Regions from separate parts of the Mumia sp. zg.B21 genome, predicted to be linked through region 1. Evidence: riboswitches for the same ligand, from Rfam matches in the RefSeq annotation. Region 1 holds a riboswitch; each other region holds the start of a gene.

Region 1 (4,190 bases):
CATGGGCGGCGTCCTCGAAGCGTCCCTGCCCCGAGAGCGTGCGCATGCGGTCGGTCGAGGCATCGACCACCACGGTGGGGTCGAGCGTGAGAGCCGTCCGGACGCGGTCGACCTCGGCCGCGTACGTCTCGGGGGTGGCGGTGCCGTCGCAGGGTGCGAGGCAGCTGCCCATCTCGGCGAGGGCGCACGCGCTGCGTGACGGACGGCGCGGGAGCCGTCCGGAGCACTGGCGGATGCGGAACGCCTCGTAGAGCGTCGCCGCGACACGCTCGGCGGACGAGCGGCGCGTGAAGGGACCGAGGTAGTCGGCGTCGTCGTCGGTCTTGCGGACGAACGAGAGGCGGGGCCACGGCTCTCGGGTGAGCTTGATCCAGGTCGCACGCTCGGGGTGTCGGGACCTGCGGTTGTAGGGCGGCTTGTGGTGTGCGATCAACCGCAGCTCGCGCACCTGCGCCTCCAGGGCCGTCGCACACGTGATGCCCTCGACGCGGGTCGCCAGCGCCACCATCTCGCCCATCCGCGTGCGGGTCTCGCTGGAGGTGAAGTAGGAGCGGACCCGCGCACGGAGGTCCTTGGAGGTCCCGACGTACAGGACGTTCTCGTGACGGTCGCGGAAGAGGTAGACGCCGGGGAGGTGGGGGAGGTGGTCGGCGAGCCGGCTCTTCTTGCGCTGGGCGGGACTGACGCGGGAGCTGAAGGTGGCGAGCTCCTCCATCGTCGACACCCCCATGGTGCCCAGGCGCTCGAGGAGCGCGTGGAGGACGTCGACCGTCGCGCGGGCGTCGGCGAGGGCGCGGTGGTTGGGGGTGGTGGCGGCGTGGAAGTGGCGCGCGAGCGTGCTCAGCTTGCAGTTGGGGACCTCGTCGCGCAGCAGGACGCGACGGGCGATGCGGGCGGTGTCGAGCGACTCGAAGCCGGGCCAGGCCAGCCCGAGGTGCTGGGTGAAGTGCTTGAGGAAGCCGACGTCGAAGGGAGCGTTGTGCGCGACGAGCACGGTGCCCCGGGCGAACTCCAGGAACGACGGCAGCGCCTCGCCGATCCTCGGGGCGGCCACGACCATCGCGTCGGTGATGCCGGTGAGGACCGTGATGAACGTCGGGATCGGACCCTCGGGGTCGACGAGGGTCTGGAACTCACCCAGGACCTCTCCGCCGCGGACCTTGACCGCACCGATCTCGGTGATCATGGAGCCGGCGGCCGCCGAGCCGCCCGTCGTCTCGAGGTCGACGACGCAGAACGTGATGCCCGACAGGTCTCGACCCAGCTCGTCGAGAGTCCCTTGGACCGCGGTGCCCTCGACCGCGGTGCCCTCGACCGCGGGAACCGGGACGGTCGGCGGGGGAGCGGTCTCGGGGGCGAGGGTCATGGGAACGACGGTAGGTGCGTCCGCTGACATGTCCGGCCGTCGGGGCGTACGGCGTGTCGCACGACGGGTTTGTGTCAGAGCGGCTGCGTAGCGTCCAGGGCATGGACGAATCCCGCGTGCTCCATCAGCAGCCGGGCCCGGCGACGGGTCACGGCGAGCTTCTGACCATCGACTGCGGTCGCTGCCTCGCCCGGCCCCAGGCATGCGGCGACTGCGTGGTGACCGCGCTGCTCGGTGCCCCCGACGAGGGCGTCAGCATCGACGCCGACGAGGGTGCCGCGCTCCAGGCGCTGAGCGCCGCCGGCCTCGTGTCTCCGCTCCGCCTCGTGACCCAGACCGACAGCGAGACCATCGACGACGTGTGAGCCTTCTCACCCAACCACCGCCGCCCGCGAGAGAGATCTGACTTTCCCACTGCTTCACGTTGATTCCCCACCCCGTTGGCGCATAGGGTGAGGCTCGCGTGTCTGAGGAGTTCTCTACCCCGGAGGGCGCAGGCACGCCGCCTAGTTCGGCCGAGATCCCCCGATCGACGCTGGAGCCGGGGACCCACGTTCCTGGGGTGAATCCGTCCGCTCGGACGGTAGGGCACGTTCTTGGCCCGAACCCGTCAGCTCACCCGGTAGGCGTCGAGAACGTGAAGGAGCCGCCGAGTGCGGAACGGCCGAAAGCTGTCGATGAGGGCAGCAGTCGCCGCCGGGTCCGGGTTGGTCCTCGCTGCCACGCTCACCGCGTCCCCCAGCGCAGCAGACCCCCAGACGCCGAGCCTGTCCGAGGCCCAGCGCAAGGTCGCCGAGCTCAGCCACGAGGCCGAGCAGGCCAACGAGCGCTTCCTCGAGCTCCGGACCGAGGTCGACGGAGCCAAGAAGCAGATCAAGAAGCTCCGGACCGACGTCAAGGCGCAGCAGGCTGAGGTCGAGGACGTCCGCAACGCCCTCGCCAAGACCGTCACCGAGCGGTTGTCGAGCTCCCCGATGGGCCCGACCACCCAGCTGCTCGCGAGCGACGATGTCGACGAGTTCCTGGAGGGCCTGACGGCGCTCCAGTCCTACAACAGCACCCAGGCCGACCGGCTGGCCGCCTTCGAGCGCGAGGCCGGAGAGCTCAAGGTCCGCCGTGAGCAGCTCTCCTCCAAGCTCGAGATCATCTCGGAGTCGCAGAAGGAGATGACCAAGCAGAAGGCCAAGCTCGACGATCGCGTCACCAAGGCCGAGGCTCTCGTCGCGAGCCTGACTCCTGCTGAGCGCGAAGAGGTCTACGACAACGACCACGGTGGTCCGAGCCGCAGCGAAGACCGTCCGTCGACCAGCGCCCCGAAGGTGAACGCGTCCGGGCGGGCCAAGAAGGCGATCGACTTCGCGATGGCGCAGCTGGGCGAGCCCTACTCCTACGGTTCTGCGGGCCCCGGCAGCTGGGACTGCTCGGGCCTGACGATGAAGGCGTTCGGCGCGGCCGGCGTGTCGCTCCCGCATTCGTCCTCCGCGCAGTCCGGGATGGGCTCCTCGGTGTCGCGGTCGTCGATGAGCCCGGGCGACCTGGTCTTCTACTACAGCCCGGTCAGCCACGTCGGCATCTACATCGGCAACGGCAAGCTGATCCACGCCCCGCGTCCCGGGCGCAGCGTCGAGATCGTCTCGGTGGACGTCATGCCGGTCAGCGGAGTGCGTCGCGTCGGCTGACCGCCTCCGCTCCGTACGAAGAGCCACGACCCGTCTCGGGTCGTGGCTCTTCTGCGTACGACGTGCGGCCACCCCTGGGCAGCAGCTCCGAACCCTCACGGACGACAGCAGCCCCCAGCGCGTGTGCGCCGAGGGCTGCTGCTGTCTGCGTGAGGGTGGGGGCCTAGCCGTACAGGGCCTCGACGTCGTCGCGGTGCTCACGCATCACGACGTTGCGCTTGAGCTTGAGGGTCGGTGTGATCTGGCCGCCCTCCTCGGTCCAGTCCTTGGCGAGGACCCGGAACTTGCGGATCGCCTCCGCTCGGGACACGTGGGAGTTGGCCTCGTCCACCGCGGTCTGCACGGCCGCCAGCACGTCGGGATCGTCAGCGAGCTGCTCGATCGGCGTATCAGCCGGCTTGCCGTGGTTCTCGAGCCACGAGCCGATCGACTCCTGGTCGAGCGTGATGAGTGCGCCGACGAAGGGCTTGCCTTCGCCCACGACCACCGCCTGGCTCACCAGGACGTGCGCCCGGATGCGGTCCTCGAGGACCGCGGGCACGACGTTCTTGCCGCCGGCGGTGACGATGATCTCCTTCTTGCGGCCCGTGATGGAGATGAAGCCGTCGGAGTCGATCTCACCGATGTCACCGGTGTGGAACCAGCCGTCCTCGTCGAACGCGGCCGCCGTCGCCTCCGGCGCGTTCCAGTAACCCCGGAACACCTGTCCGCCGCGGAACAGCAGCTCGCCGTCATCGGCGACCCGGACCTCGGTGCCCGGCAGAGGGCGCCCGACGGTGCCGATCTTGGAGTCGCCGGCGAGGTTCGCCGCGAGCGCGGCCGTGGTCTCGGTGAGGCCGTACCCCTCGATCACCGGGATGCCGATGCCCGAGAAGAAGTGCGCGAGCCGCTCGCCCAGCGGAGCGCCGCCGGAGATCGCATGCTCGACGTGCCCGCCCATGGCGTCACGAAGCTTGGTGTAGACCAGCCGGTCGAACAGCGTGTGCTTCGCCTTGAGGACCGGGCCGATGCGCTTGCCGCTCTCGCGCGCCCGGCTGTAGGCGATCGCCGTCGAGGTCGCGACGTCGAAGATCTTGCCCTTGCCGGACGCGTGGGCGTTCTGGCTGGCGCCGTTGTAGATCTTCTCGAACACGCGTGGGACGGCC
Region 2 (4,190 bases), on a different contig from region 1:
CCGTGATGCTCGACAACTTCACGCTCGAGGACCTCCGTACCGGTGTCGAGAAGGTCGCCGGGCGGGCGCTGGTGGAGGCCAGCGGCGGCATCACGCTCCCTCGGGTCGGTGAGATCGCGCTGACCGGGGTCGACCTGATCTCGGTGGGGGCCCTCACGCACAGCGTCGCCGCGCTCGACCTGGGGCTCGACGTCGAGGTGGCGGTCTAGGGTGCGCTACCTCGACACGGCCGCGACCACGCCGGTTCGCCGCGAGGTGCTGGAGGCGATGTGGCCCTTCCTCACCGGCGAGTTCGGCAACCCGTCGAGCCGCCACGGTCTCGGAGACGTCGCGTCCCGGGCGCTGGAGCGCGCACGCGCGGACGTCGCCGCCGCGCTCGGTGCCCGGCCGGCGGAGATCGTGCTCACCTCCGGTGGGACGGAGGCCGACAACCTCGCGGTGAAGGGACTGGCACTGGCGAACCCGCGTGGGCGCCACCTCGTGACCACCCGGATCGAGCACCCTGCCGTGCTGGAGGCGTGCGACCACCTGGTCAGACTGCACGGGTTCCGGAGAGACCTGCTCGACGTCGACGGTGACGGCGTCGTCGACCTGACGCAGGCGGAACGACTGATCGGCGCCGAGACCACGCTGGTGTCGGTCATGCTCGCGAACAACGAGGTCGGGACGGTCCAGCCGGTCGCCGAGGTCGCCGCCCTGGCACGCGCACGGGGGGCGCTCGTGCACACCGATGCCGTCCAGGCCGTCGGGTCCGTCGTCGTGGATCCCGCGCAGCTCGGCGTCGACGCCCTCTCGCTCAGCGGCCACAAGGTGGGTGCGCCGAAGGGGAGCGGGGCCCTGTGGGTCCGCCGAGGCGTGCCCTTGGAGCCGCTGATCCACGGGGGCGGCCAGGAGCGTGGACTCCGGTCGGGCACCGAGAACGTCGCCGCCGCCGTCGGTCTCGCCGCGGCGATCACGTCGGCGGTGGGGTCCACGCCCGGGGGACCGCGTCCGCGAGGTCCGGTCGACGCCCTGGCCGCGGCCCGCGACGCGTTCGTGCGCGACGTGCTCTCCAATGTCGCGGGCGCCTTCCTCACCGGCCATCCGCGCCGTCGGCTTCCCGGTCACGCGTCGTTCTGCTTCCCGGGCACGTCGGGGGAGGCGGTGCTCCTGGGGCTGGAGCAGGATCACGGCATCGCGTGCTCCAGCGGCTCGGCGTGCGCCGCGGGCTCCGACGAGCCCTCGGAGGTCCTCTTGGCGCTCGGGATCGATCCCGAGGTGGCGCGTACGGCGGTGCGGTTCACGGCCGCGTCGCCGGCGGACTTCGAGGGTGCCGCCGGGGCCGTCGTCACCGCGGTGCGAGCCGTCCGGTCGCTCGCCGGCTGACCGTCGCCGGCGCGCCCGCGGGTGCGGTGGACCCTTGCATCCGCGCAGAGCCTTGTTATGGTCCTGGGACAAGACCGGTCAAAATATGACAAGGGTCACATAGCCCCTCTTCGATCACTGCGACGGCAGGGCAGGTGACCTGGACGAGCGTCCAAACCTCGTCCGTGGTGACGTCTGGTGTTTTGAGCGGGTCCATCGACGTGTCTATGGTGGCCCGCGGCCTGACAACAGGCCCCACAACCCCCCATAACGGGCATGACCGGGACGCGACCGGGTCCTGCCGGACAACTGAACATCGTGTGTGGGAAACGCCCAATCCTGCCCGCCTGCACACGCCCCCATCATCGACCGTCACCGACGGGCAGGAGCGGAGGAACCAACTCTGCACGAAGTCCTTCGGGTCATGCGTGCTCGGGGTGAAGCCCTAAGACAGGGCGGGGCCATCCTTCGGCCCTAATCCGACAGCTCACTTCGCAGGCGTGGAAGGGACCACGCTCATCATGCTCGCGACCCCCCGGACGCAGCGCCTCATGGCTCTGCCGATCGCTCTCTCCGCTGCCTTCGCGATGGTCGTCACGACCGCCAACGAGGCCAGCGCAGCCCCCGCCTCCACGTCCACGAGCACGGCCGCCGCGAAGACCGCGACCGCCCAGAAGCTCGCCGCCGCGAAGGCCACCAAGAAGGCCAAGCGCGTCGTCGCCAAGAAGCGTCGCGCCGGTCGCATCGTCAAGGCCTCCCGCGTCGCCGCGCGCCAGAAGGGTGACCCGTACCGCTACGGCGCGTCCGGCCCCCGCGCGTTCGACTGCTCCGGCCTCACCTCCTACTCGTTCCGCAAGGCAGGCATGAAGCTGCCGCGGACCGCGAACTCGCAGTACCGGCACGTCCGCAAGATCAAGAAGCGCAACATCCGCAAGGGCGACCTCGTCTTCTTCGGTGGGTCCCGCAAGTACCACGTGGGCATCTACTGGGGGAAGGGTCGCATCCTCCACGCGCCGTACTCCGGCAGCCGCGTGAAGGTCGAGCGGATCTGGACCCGCGGCTGGTCCGCAGGCACCATGCGTCTGCGCTGACAGCGACACCACCACGAAGAGCAGGGCCGGTGCCTCCTGAGGTACCGGCCCTGCTCCACCATGGGAGCATGCACGTGAGCCAGAAGCCCCGTACCGCGTTGCGCGCCACCCTCGTCGCGACCGCACTCGTCCTCGCGGCGGCGTGCTCGGGTGGTGACGAGCCGAAGACCCCGGAGAAGCCGACGCCGACCAGCGCCGACGCCGCGCGCAAGGCGGCGACCCTGAACCGCGCCAACCCGTTCACCGGCGAGGCGGCGGCCAAGGGTCTGCCCGATCACCCCGCCTTCCTGGTGAAGGTCGAGAACACCGCCGCCGGAGCCCCGCAGTACGGGTTGTCGCAGGCTGATCTCGTCGTCGAGGAGCTGGTCGAGGGTGGTCTGACGAGGCTGGCGGCGTTCTTCTACTCGCAGACGCCGACCAAGGTCGGGCACGTCCGCTCGACCCGGACCACCGACATCGCCCTCGTCAAGCCGACCGGTGGGCAGCTGATCGCCTCGGGCGGCGCGAAGGTGACCATCCGCAAGATCAAGGCCGCTGGTGTGAAGCTCTACAGCGAGGACACCGGCAACCTCACGCTCGCCATCGACCGGGGCAAGAAGGCCCCGTACGACCGGCTGCTGAACCTTGCCGCCTACGCCGACCAGCACCGGTCCGCGAAGGCCGCCGTGCCGCGGCCGTACCTGCCGTTCGGCGCGAGCCCGACGCCGGGCTCGACGAAGGCGACGTCGTTCGACGTCCGCTTCTCCCGCAGCTCCGCGACGCGGTGGCAGCTCGGTTCCGGCGGCGCGTACCGCCGGGTCAACGGCCACGCCCAGAAGGGCAAGGACTTCAAGCCGGACACCGTCCTCGTGCTCTTCACCCGACAGGTCGACGCGGGCTACCGCGACCCGGCCGGGTATCCCGTCCCCGAGACGGTGCTCAAGGGGGGCGGCCGGGCTGTCGTCCTCAACGGCGGCACGATGCTGAACGCCCGCTGGAGCAAGAAGAGCGCTGCGGCGCCGATCCAGCTGACTGCCGGGGGCAAGCCGGTCACGCTCGAGCGGGGCAAGGTCTTCGTCGAGCTCGTGCCGGCTGGCGCCGGTGGCGTGACGGTCCGGTCCCGCTGACGCGAGGAAGGTCACAGCAGGCGGCCTCGGTTCGGCGCGCGCGCTCCCCTACGATCGGCACCAGGGTTTCGGCCCCACCCGGCGGGTCCCTCCCTCCAGCGTCGGGTGGGGCCGTTCTCCGCCTCCGGGGGAGCCGTCTGTGGAGACGCCGGCGTCAGGCCTCGGGAGCGGGTCGCTGGTCGCCGAGCGCCGCGAGCTCCTCGCCCAGGGCGTCGTCGATCGCGTGCGCCAGCTCGTCGCGGAACACCGCGACGACCGCCTGCGCGGCGACCGGCAGCAGGTTGGCGATGGAGGTCACGACCTCCTGCCACTGGTCGTCGGGCATGCCGGCGCCGACGAACGGCTGCCAGATGTCGCGACGCACGCGGCCCACGAGGTCGTCGGCGACCGTGCGCAACGGCCCCGACAGCGCCGGGAGCAGCTCGAGCACCGTCTCCGGGGCCAGGCCGAGCGAGATGGCGGCGGCTCCGGCCCGCACCACCTCGGGACGGTTCACCTCGAGAGTGTCGTCGTCGACGATGGTGGCCAGGCCGCGGTCCACGAGCTTCTGGGCGAGGTCGGTGTCGCGGTCGATGCCTGCCATCGCCGAGAGCCGGTCGCGTGACATGAGCTCGCTCTCGGGCTCGCGGGCCAGCGGCGAGTCGAGCAC
Region 3 (4,190 bases), on a different contig from region 1:
CGTCGGGCAGGCGGAGCAGGTCGTCGATCCGCACGACGTAGATGCCCGCGCGGGTCGCGGCCACGTACAGGTACGGGCCGTACCAGGCGATGCCGCCGGCATGGGTCGGGACGGGCCGCGCACGGACGCCCCAGGGGGTTCGTCGCGCCCTGACCAGGAGCACGTGCTGGTAGCGCAGCGTCGCGAGGTCGACGAAGGTCAGCCGGGCGCCGTTGCGTCGTGCGTGGTGGTGGGCGTACCAGCTGACGGCGACGACGTCGCGCCCTCCGGTGCCGCCGGGTGCGTCCCCGGCGGTCGCGTCCGCGGAGGTGGTGACGCCTTGGGGGTACCAGTCCTCGGTGTCGGCATCCGGGCGCTCCCAGGTGAACCCGTACGCCGCGGCCTGTCCCGGCACCTCGACCTCGCGAGCCTGGAGAGGGGCGGTGTCGAGCACCTCGGGGATGGTCGACCTCGTGCCTCGGCGCAGCAGAGCCCGCCTCGCGCCGGGGCTCGTCAGCGTGCCCACCAGGCCTACGTGTCTCACTGCCACGGCGCGAGCCTAGCGAGGTCTGCGACACGAGCACCCGGGGCGCCCTCTGGCACAATGGCGCAGGGAGGGGAGTATTCCTTTCGTCGACCCGTCGTCATCACGGCCAGCGCGCTGGCCCGGCGGGTCGAGCCGTGTCAGGTGCTCCTCGCGCCGGCCCGGCGGAAGAGACCTCCGGCCAGACAACCCATCCGACCGGAGGAACCGAACCGTATGAACGTCACACCCCTCGAGTGGTGGATCACGATCGGCGTCACCGTCGCCGTGCTCCTGTTCGACGTCGTCGTGATCGCGCGCAGGCCCCACGAGCCGTCGATGAAGGAAGCCGGGGTCGCGCTCACCATCTATGTCGGACTCGCGGTCGCGTTCGGCATCTGGGTGACGGGCTTCCACGGCGGTCAGTACGGCCTGGAGTTCTTCACCGGATGGCTCACCGAGTACAGCCTCTCGGTGGACAACCTGTTCATCTTCATCATCATCATGGCGAGCTTCAAGGTGCCCCGGGTCTATCAGCAAGAGGCGCTGATGATCGGCATCATCCTCGCCCTGATCTTCCGCGGGATCTTCATCGGTCTCGGTGCCGCGGCGATCAACAACTTCAGCTGGGTCTTCTACATCTTCGGCCTCTTCCTCGTCTACACGGCGTACGGACTGGTCAAGAGCTATCGCAACCACGACGACGAGGAGGCCGGCGACAACGCCGTCGTGCGGTTCGCCGAGCGGCACTTCAGCGTCGCCGACGAGTTCCACGGCATGAAGATGACCGTGCACATCGACGGCAAGCGGTTCCTGACGCCGATGTTCCTCGTGATCCTGGCCCTGGGCACCACCGACCTGCTGTTCGCGCTGGACTCGATCCCGGCGATCTACGGCATCACCAAGGAGCCGTACCTCGTCCTGACGGCGAACATCTTCGCGCTCATGGGCCTGCGCCAGCTCTACTTCCTGCTGGGCGGGCTGCTCCAGCGTCTGGTGTACCTGTCGCTCGGCCTGTCCGTGATCCTCGCCTTCATCGGCGTCAAGCTCGTCCTCCACGCGTTGCACACCAACGAGCTCCCGTTCATCAACAACGGCGAGCACCTCGACGTGCCGGAGATCCCGACGCTGATGAGCCTCGCGGTGATCATCGTGGTCCTGGCCCTGACCGCGGCCGCCAGCCTGTGGAAGACCCGCCACCAGCCGCAGCCCAAGCGGCCCGACGATCGCGAGGACGTCCCGCCGCGCTGATCGTCGTCCGCCCGGGGTCCGCGAGTCCGCTCTAGGTGGCTTGCGGACTGCCTGGGCTTGTTGTCCAGATTATGTGGGTTAGTCTGACTGAGGTCTTGCTCGACGCCGAATCCTGTCCGCGGGCGAGACCTACCCCGGAGGGTCGGTCAACGGGGGCCGGCGAACCACGAACATGACGGACAGGAGTGGGGAACCCAATTCCGGAGCCACGGCTCCTTGGGGTGAAGCCCGGTCGCGGACTCGTCCGTGACCGGCAGGGCACCTTCGGCCCGAACCCGACAGCTAACCCCGCAGGCGTTGTGAAGGAACACATGAACAACGCCCTTCGCGTCGCCAAGCGCGGCGTCGCCACCACGCTCGCCCTCATGGGTCTGGTCGCCGGTCTGCTGGTCTTCACCAGTACGCCCGCCAGCGCGGCCAAGGACCGGACCTGGGAGCGCCTCGCCAAGTGCGAGGCGGGAGGTCGGTGGCACATCAACACCGGAAACGGCTACCACGGTGGTCTGCAGTTCAACCCAGGAACCTGGCGGTCGTACGGCGGCAAGAAGTATGCGTCGACCGCCTACAAGGCCAAGCGCCGCGAGCAGATCGCGGTCGCGGAGAAGGTCCTCAGGCGGCAAGGGTGGGGCGCATGGCCGGCCTGCACCCGCAAGCTCGGCCTGACCAGCAAGCACAAGCGTGAGAAGTGGCAGGGCTTCGCCAAGAGCGACCGTGTCGCCAAGAAGGGCGCCATCGGACACTTCCCGCGCTGGTGGCGCAAGAAGTTCTGGTGAGCGACCCACCTCACCTCGGACCCCGTCGGGCTCAGTCGAGCTCGGCGGGGTCCTTCACGTAGGTGCGCTCGGCGTAGAACGCGCGGTTGATGATCCAGGTGATGATCCACAGCACCACTCCGAGGCCGAGCAGCAGTCCCGCAACTTCGTACTGCTCGGTGTCGCGACCCGACAGGGGCGTCACGAGATAGAGCGAGACGACGGCGGCGACCACCGGGATGACGGTCGGCGCGACGAAGTGGCGGGTGTCGACGCGGTCGCGGCGCAGCACCAGCACCGCGACGTTGACGATCGTGAAGACCGCGAGCAGGAGGAGTGCGGTGGTGCCGCCGAGGGTGGCGACGGCGTCCTCGCTCGCGTTGAACACGTAGGTGATGAGCCCCAGGGCGAGGAGGGTCGTGAAGAGGATCGCGACCCATGGCGTCTGCCGCCGGCGACCGACGTGGGCCAGCGCCGGTGGCAGCACGTGCTGCCTGGCCATGCCGTAGAGGAGCCGGCTGGCCATGAGCATGTTGATGAGCGCCGTGTTGGCGACGGCGAACATCGTGATGAACGGATAGATCTCGTCGATCGGGAGGTTGGGTGCGCCGAGCTCGACGACGGTGAGCAGTGGCGTCTCCGTCGCGGCGAGCCGGCCGATCGGGACGAGCGCAACGGCGGTGATCGAGACGAGAACGTAGATGAGTCCCGTGATCGACAACCCGGTCAGCATGATCCGCGGGAAGGTCGAGACGGGGTCTTTCGTCTCCTCCGCCATGTTGACCGAGTCCTCGAAGCCCACCATCGCGAAGAACGCCAGCGACGTCGCCGTGGTGACAGCGAGGAAGACGTTCTTGTCCTCGGGCGTGTCGAACGCGACGACGCGGGAGAAGTCGGCGTTTCCCTCGACGACCGCCCAGATGCCGACGAGGAGGACCAGCAGGAGCCCGGAGAGCTCGACCACGGTGAGGACGACGTTGGTGATGATCCCGTGGGCGACCCCACGGAGGTTGACCAGTGCGAGCGCGACCATGAACAGCAGGGCCACGATCAGGATGCCGGTGCTGTCCAGGTCGAGCCCGAAGCCCTGGTCGAGGCTGCGCGCGAAGACACGCGACGCGGTCGAGGCCGACGTGATCCCGGACGAGAGCACCGCGAACGCCACGAGGAACGTGAGGAAGTGGATCCCGAACGCCTTGTGGGTGTAGAGCGCCGCACCGGCGGCCTGGGGATACTTCGTCACGAGCTCGAGGTACGAGAACGCGGTCAGGGTCGCGATGGCGAAGGCGATGAGGAAGGGCAGCCACGCCGCGCCGCCGACCTCGGCCGCCACCTGCCCGGTGAGCGCATAGACGCCGGTGCCGAGGATGTCACCGACGATGAACAGCAGGAGGAGCCTGGGGGTGAGGAAGCGCCTGAGCTCCGTCGGCCGGCCCTCCTCTTGATCGGACGACGTGGACCCGGGCCCGGTGTCGCTCATGACACTCCTCCTCGTACGCCGGCAACGCGTGGGTTTACTGTCGTGCGCCGTGGCGTCGGCCGCAACCCCCCACGCACAGAGAGTGGTTCGAACGCGTGTTCGAACGAGGCGTATCCTGTCCGACGTGGGCGCGAACAGGCGATACGGCCAGGAGGAGCGTGCCGTCGCCCCGCCTCGTGAGGGGGGCGGAGTGAGGCACGTCTGG

The links. Region 1 has a riboswitch for cyclic di-AMP ahead of KV100_RS20260 (NlpC/P60 family protein). Riboswitches for the same ligand answer to the same signal wherever they lie in the genome.
Region 2: another riboswitch for cyclic di-AMP. It lies ahead of KV100_RS00140 (C40 family peptidase); the one in region 1 lies ahead of KV100_RS20260 (NlpC/P60 family protein).
Region 3: another riboswitch for cyclic di-AMP. It lies ahead of KV100_RS19895 (transglycosylase family protein); the one in region 1 lies ahead of KV100_RS20260 (NlpC/P60 family protein).

Annotation. Positions count from the first base shown of each region.
Region 1 covers NZ_JAHWCJ010000004.1:435,305-439,494, forward strand. Annotated here, with positions in the region: gene KV100_RS17360 (DEDD exonuclease domain-containing protein) at 1-1,366, opposite strand, end outside; gene KV100_RS17365 (hypothetical protein) at 1,468-1,731, shown strand; cyclic di-AMP (ydaO/yuaA leader) riboswitch at 1,870-2,011, shown strand; gene KV100_RS20260 (NlpC/P60 family protein) at 2,020-3,045, shown strand; gene KV100_RS17375 (long-chain fatty acid--CoA ligase) at 3,209-4,190, opposite strand, start outside.
Region 2 covers NZ_JAHWCJ010000001.1:26,070-30,259, forward strand. Annotated here, with positions in the region: gene nadC (carboxylating nicotinate-nucleotide diphosphorylase) at 1-209, shown strand, start outside; gene KV100_RS00135 (cysteine desulfurase family protein) at 211-1,365, shown strand; cyclic di-AMP (ydaO/yuaA leader) riboswitch at 1,705-1,860, shown strand; gene KV100_RS00140 (C40 family peptidase) at 1,845-2,435, shown strand; gene KV100_RS00145 (DUF3048 domain-containing protein) at 2,504-3,541, shown strand; gene KV100_RS00150 (MerR family transcriptional regulator) at 3,696-4,190, opposite strand, start outside.
Region 3 covers NZ_JAHWCJ010000001.1:768,141-772,330, forward strand. Annotated here, with positions in the region: gene KV100_RS03705 (hypothetical protein) at 1-529, opposite strand, end outside; gene KV100_RS03710 (TerC family protein) at 740-1,753, shown strand; cyclic di-AMP (ydaO/yuaA leader) riboswitch at 1,901-2,064, shown strand; gene KV100_RS19895 (transglycosylase family protein) at 2,065-2,526, shown strand; gene KV100_RS03720 (APC family permease) at 2,558-3,985, opposite strand; gene KV100_RS03725 (hypothetical protein) at 4,176-4,190, shown strand, end outside.